Regions from separate parts of the Flavobacterium faecale genome, predicted to be linked through region 1. Evidence: riboswitches for the same ligand, from Rfam matches in the RefSeq annotation. Region 1 holds a riboswitch; the other holds the start of a gene.
The links. Region 1 has a riboswitch for cobalamin ahead of FFWV33_RS16880 (TonB-dependent receptor). Riboswitches for the same ligand answer to the same signal wherever they lie in the genome.

Region 1 (3,392 bases):
AATGTTTCTTTACTTCAAAAAGACTACTTCAGAGAGCGTTCAAATTTTTTATAAATGCCGTTGCGGCAGTTATAATATTACAGTTTACACTGGGCTTTATATGGCTTGCATTTAAACTTTCGAAAAAAAAAGATGATAAACTTTGACTTTCGCAAAAATTAGCGAATAGTTTGTGTCTTTCATAAAAAACTAAGTTAAATAGTGTGCGTGCATATAAAATATTTATATTTGCTGCCGTATTTAGGTTGTTTGTTTAGAAATTACAACAAACATTAAAAGGGAATCAAGATCCAATTAAGCATTGGAGTAAAAACTTGAGCTGTACCCGCAACTGTAAGCAGTCAAGATTGTTACTATTTGTAGTAGTGCTTTTTTTATTAGAATATAGAAAGAGCAACGCAATAAGTAACAAGACGCAAGCCAGGAGACCTGCCTTTTACATATCAATATCAGACTTTCGGGAAAAAAGGTTTGGGTATGGGTCATTCTATGCTTTTCTCCCAAGTATTCAACATTGTGATTTTGGTCACAATTTAAATATTTATCACAATGAGAAATAAAATTATTTTTGCAGTTGGTTGTTGCCTATGTACAGCTGCTGCTGCTTATTCCCAACAAAAAAAAGGAATAGTTGCAACTGCAATTCAGTTGAACGAATTAATGGTAGCGGATACCACTAAAATCGAGAAGCCTTATGTATGGGGAACTGTACATACAAGTACTCCTGTGAAAACTGGAGATTTAACAGATTCTGTCTTCGGTTGGTTTCCTGCCATCGTAATTAGTCCTAAGAAATCACAAACTAATCATCTTTACCTTTTAAAGATGCCATCAAAGTAATGGGTCGGTTTATATTTTAAAACTCATTTTTATTTCTCTTTTAATTTACGTTATCTTTGCCGCTGTATTGAGGTTGCTATTTTTCGAATAAAAGAAAATAGCATTAAATGGGAATTAGGTAGTTGTGCAAAAAGTAGTGATGGTTGTATACAATCAAAACTTTGTTAATCAAATTAATCCTAAGCTGTTCCCGCAACTGTGAGCTATCAAGCTTGTTGCTATCTACAAAACCACTGTTTTGAAAAAAGTTGTAAAGGGAGAGAATTTCTTTCGTTTGCAAACACTTTTAAAAAATGGGAAGGTAAGCAACAAGACGCAAGCCAGGAGACCTGCCTTTTTACTTAACAAACATCAACCGCTCGGGAATAAGGGGTTGCAATAGTATGAAAGTAAAGATAATTCTCTGTATTATTTCTTTTTGGACCTTGCATAGTGCTAGCGCTCAATCAAAATCTCCAATTGCTTTGCAAGAAGTTCTGGTGACGGATCCCGCATTGACCAAATATTCCAATAGCTTACAAGTAAAAGCCTTGTCTGATTCTGTTTTCGAAAAAAACTACAATTCGCTTACCAACGTTTTACGTTATAATAGTTTGCTGTATTTTAAAGAAAACGGAAACGGAATGGTATCTTCTGTTTCTTTCCGAGGGACTACGGCTTCACAAACAGCGGTGATTTGGAACGGAATTTCGATCAATTCGCAACTATTGGGGCAGACGGATTTCAATACCATTACTCCTGTGGGGTATTCCTCCATAGCCGTGAGAAGTGGTGGTGGTAGTGGAATTTATGGTTCGGCGGCCATTGGCGGTAGTGTCCATTTGAACAATGAGTTGCAATTTAAAAAACAGTTTACAAATACCGCACGCATTAACATTGGTAGCTTTAATACGCAAGGGTACTTCTATGGGTTGCAAGCGGGTGATCGTAACTGGACTGTGCAGGCTAATGTTTCAAGAAATAGTTCGTCAAACAACTACCAATACCTGAACCAAAATCAACGGAATCAAAATGGTGAATATGAAAATATGACTTTCAGTGCCAATGCAGGCTACAGATGGAATGCGACAAATACCATAAATTTTTACGGTCAGTTGTTTGATGGAGACCGAAATTTCTCGGGTACATTAGCTTTTGATTCGAACAGTAAGTATAAAGATTTAAATTCTAGGAATTTGCTAGAATGGATTAATAAGAAAAACTTTTATACTTCGAGCTTGAAAGCGGCCTATATTACGGAAGATTATAAGTATTTCGAAAACAAAAATAATGACAATCATACCAATGGTGGCGCTAAAACAAAATTGATTAAATACGATTTCGAATATGTTCCTTCAGCTGTATTTTCGGTAAATCCTATCTTATCGTATACCTCAATTCGTGGCTACGGGAGTTCGATCAACAATGCCAAACGAGAAGTCGCCTCAGCAGGTATGTTGCTGAAATATGCCATTGATTCGAAAGTGAAAATAGAAGCTACAGCACGACAAGAAGTTACATCAAATTACAGTACTCCTTTTTTGTATGCAGCAGGAATTTATTATACCCCTTTAAAGAATTATAAAATAAGAGTAAACACCTCAAAGAATTTTAGAGTACCCACTTTTAATGATTTGTATTGGCAGGGTAGTGGCAACTTGGACTTAAAACCAGAGCTTTCGAGACAGATAGAATTAGGGCAAGAAGTACAATTTGGTAATTTTAACGTATCGGCAACTGTGTTTTATATCGATACGAGAGATATGATTCGCTGGTTACCCAATGAAAATGGTATTTGGAAACCAATTAATACCGATCACGTTAAGAATAAAGGGGCTGAAATTACAGGGCATTTTCGAAAAAAAATCAACAAACAACAATTTGATTTTGACCTTGCTTATGCCTATACATCGGCGGTTGATCAAGCGCGAGACAAACAATTAACCTATGTGCCGTACCATAAAGTCACGGGCGCATTGGATTATAGCATTAAGAATTGGTCGTTTAATTACCAACTTTTATTTAACGGAGCTGTTTTTACCACGACAGACAATTTGACAAGATTGAAAGAATATCAAGTATCAAACCTAAGTACTTTTTACAAAATAGGGAAGAAGGAGCATTATAAACTTGGTTTTCAGATCATGAACATATTCAATAAGAGCTATCAAACAGTAGAAATTAGGCCAATGCCTGGAATTAATTATAATTTATCTTTAACAATTAAATACTAAACAAATGAACTTTAAAAAAATTACAATTGCCTGCGTAGCGAGTGCTATGGCGCTTACATCATGTACGAATGATGATAATGAAAATAAATCAATGGGTACCTATGATAAAGGAGTGATTGTATTGAACGAAGGAAATTTCACGAAAGGAAATGCAGAAATTTCTTTTATAGCAAATAATACAACTATGGCTGTAAACAAGTTGTTTTCAGCAGCTAATTCTGGAAGTTTACTTGGAGATACAGCACAAGACTTTAATGCAAATGGTTCGACGGCTTATGTTGTTTTAAATGGTTCAAATGCAATCAAAGTTGTTGACCGCTATTCTTTAAAAAGTATTGC
Region 2 (3,392 bases), 720 kb from region 1:
TCACCTCTACTCCTGTTTTCACTGGAAGATCAAATAATTTTCCGCTCCAAGCAACTGCCATATCACTTGTATACCATGGTTGCACATAATTTACAGGAATATTTGCCTTTTGACTGTAACGTGCTCCCGTGTACATGAAGCTATAATTCATTTGCCAATTTTTCCAATTTAATGAAGAGGTTAGCGTACCACTGTTGATGGGCGTATATGGAATTTGATCTCGATAGGTTGTTCCCGTTGAAGAGGTGATATCAATTGCTTTTTGGAAGGTATAGCTCAGCCCTAAGTCCAAAAATAAATCTGCGGGAAGCTTGAACACAAAATTGGTATTGACATCTATTCCTTTTATTTCGACCTCTCCCAGATTGACCATTGTCCATCGAAATAAATTGGCAGAAGGCATTGCTATAATTTTATCTTTGACTCTATTATAATAACCATCGACTTGAAAAGAAGCCGTTTGTAACAAACTTCCAGGTGCTATTACATAGGTTCCTCCAACATTATATTGCGTTGTAAACTCGGGTTTAAGGGAACTATTACCGATGAAGGTATAATACAAATCATTAAACGTTGGCATTCGAAAAGACTCTTTATAGAAAGTTCTCACACGAAAATTTTTTGTATTGAAAGGCTGATAGGAAGCTGATAAAACAGGGCAAAATATACGTTGACTATCTCCTTGCTGGTACTCTTTTACCTGCTCATCAACATAGGTACCCAGCAAATTTGCCTGAATGGTTAGGCGCTCCCAAGTCATATCACTAGACAAAGCACCCAAATACGAGTAGCGTGTAGGATACGGAAAACGGTATAAATTGGCATCTAAGGTATTGATTGAAAAATCAGTAGCCAAAGAGGTTTTCCACCATGAATTGATGGTATACAAATTAACCACCGATGCATAAAATTCATTTTGATAATATTTATTATCTAAAGTTCCTTGCAGTGTCTTGTAATCAGGATCACTGTAACGGCTGAAGTCTTTGCTAAACTTGACGTTAGCTAGCAGTTCAAACTTTTTTGCGTAAGAACTTTGAAACGAACCATGAACAAAAAAATTACGATCCCATTGTCTTTGCACATGCTCATAATTGTTAGCTACAATTGCACCAGGAAGCCCTCGTTCTGAATCATAAAAATAGGCCTTGAAAGTTGCTTTAGACGTTTCAGAAAATTTGGCATGATAAGTCAAATCAGTCCTAAAAGCCTCAATATCTCCATTTTGTCGCACGGCAGTAGTATCATAACCATATCGCTTTTGATATCTATATTTGTAGTGACCATCAGCTTTGGTCCAGTCCGTACTCACGGTTAGGGAACTATTTTCTGTTATTTTTTGTTCGAAAAGAAAAGCGGGGTTTACTAGACCAAAAGATCCCGTTTTGAATTTTAATCGTAAATTACTATTCTTATCATCCTTGAATTGGGGGGTCTTCGTTTTTAAATAAAGAGTATTTGATGCAAAAAATCCACGTGCAGGCTGAAAAATAGTTGATTTTTGACCATTGTACAATTCAATTGCCTCAATATTATCCAGTGAATATCTGCCTAAATCTACTTGCCCATTTTGAGCGTTGCTAATGCTCATACCGTCGTAGAAAACAGCTGTATGTGCGCTACCAAGCGAGCGAACATTAATTGTTTTTAGTCCGCCAATACCACCGTAATCTTTGAGTTGGACGCCCGAAAAATACCGAATGGCATCGGCCACAGAAAGACTATTAAGTTTATCGAGCTGTTTACCCGACAAAATTTGAACAGGCATCGGAGATTCAATTTTGAATTCTCGCTTGCTTGTATACAAAATCACCTCACTTAAATGGTGCGGTTTTAAAGAATCGGACACTGATTTTACAGCAATGCCATGCTTTTGCGAGTAGATTGGATTCAAAAATAAAACCCATACCAGCAACTGCACGCCACTATGTAAAAGCCAGGCATACCTTGGGCTACATAGACGCATAATAATGGCTATCTTTTTAAAAATAGTTTCTTTTGTAATTTCGAAAAATCAAAAAATAATTTTAATCATTCGTATTGTGCTGAAAGCTTTGGTCCGCGAAAGCTTCAATTTCTTGGCAGTGGCAGGTCTCCTGACTTATTCCCATTTTGAACCGCCTTCCCCTATTTAGAATCAAATAAAGTGGCAAAAGTTACGATTTCAAGAAAACTGAAATCTGTCAAAATGTTGCATGGAATTTACAGTAACGGGCTTGTTCAGGATTTGCACCTGATTTCCTCTTAGTTGAACTATACCGATTAGCATAGCCAAACCATTGCGAGCGCAAAAGTAAGTAAAGTAATCGTGTTAACAACCTAAAAAAAACAAAAACCTAATTTTCACCTTATTCATAACATTGAAAAAATAACCAACAACAACATCTCAAAAGTCACGGCAAAAAACAGGAATAACCAAAATAATATTGTGGCATTTATAATTTTATTTATCTTTAACTTTAATTTACTTCAAAACCACAAGAAGAAACCCAAGAGATGCTTTCACAAAAAACCAAATACGCCCTCAAAGCATTACTATATCTTGCGCAACAAGATGCCGATCATATTTCGAAAACGACGGCGATTGCAGAAGCAGCTAATATTCCTAAAAAATTTTTGGAACAAATTTTACTAGATCTAAAACGTGGCCATTTTGTAGGTAGCAAGCAAGGTAAATTTGGTGGCTATTACCTTTTAAAATCTGGAAACGAAATCACATTGGCAGATATTCATCGTTTATTTGATGGTGCTATTGCCTTACTTCCTTGTGCTTCGTTGAATTTTTATGAGCGTTGTGCCGATTGTACCGATGAAGCCGAATGCCTACTAAGACACGGATTAATGACCATTCGAGACGAAACTTTGAAAGCAATGAAAGACATTACTATTGCTTCACTAGTAAACAAATAAAAAAAATTACATTAAAACTCTACTAATTCGATAGGGTTTATATATATTTGCCGAAAATAAATGATTTAAAAAGTACCGTTTGCCATCCACTGAATAATTATTTATTGCAACACTATACTATTTCACCTTTGACAACGCATCCAATGAATACTAAAAAATTCTTGCTTTTTGCACTTACGCTCATCACATATACGAGCACTTTCGCTCAAAATTCTGATGATCTTTTAAACCTTTTAATTCGAAGAAATATCATTAAGCAGGTCGAAGCAGATTCTATACGAGCTACGTACAAAAACAAGCAAGTTGCCCCTTCAAAAGAGAAAACCTTTTTGGTCGATTTACAAGTAAGAAACAGAGCTGAATACCGCAATGGCTACTCAAATATACCTGCTGACAATAGCAGTGCGAGCGCTTTTGTAAATCAAAGAACCCGATTAAATTTTGAGTACAAACAAGGAACTGCATTTAATGCCGTCGTGTCA

Region 2: linked by a shared signal. The riboswitch ahead of FFWV33_RS00595 (TonB-dependent receptor plug domain-containing protein) and the one ahead of FFWV33_RS16880 (TonB-dependent receptor) in region 1 are both predicted to bind cobalamin.

What each region holds. Positions count from the first base shown of each region.
Region 1 is NZ_CP020918.1:4,022,341-4,025,732, reverse strand. It holds cobalamin riboswitch at 229-451, shown strand; gene FFWV33_RS16885 (hypothetical protein) at 550-840, shown strand; cobalamin riboswitch at 894-1,191, shown strand; gene FFWV33_RS16880 (TonB-dependent receptor) at 1,224-3,053, shown strand; gene FFWV33_RS16875 (YncE family protein) at 3,058-3,392, shown strand, end outside.
Region 2 is NZ_CP020918.1:125,716-129,107, forward strand. It holds gene FFWV33_RS00595 (TonB-dependent receptor plug domain-containing protein) at 1-1,768, opposite strand, end outside; cobalamin riboswitch at 2,070-2,296, opposite strand; gene FFWV33_RS00600 (RrF2 family transcriptional regulator) at 2,497-2,910, shown strand; gene FFWV33_RS00605 (alginate export family protein) at 3,054-3,392, shown strand, end outside.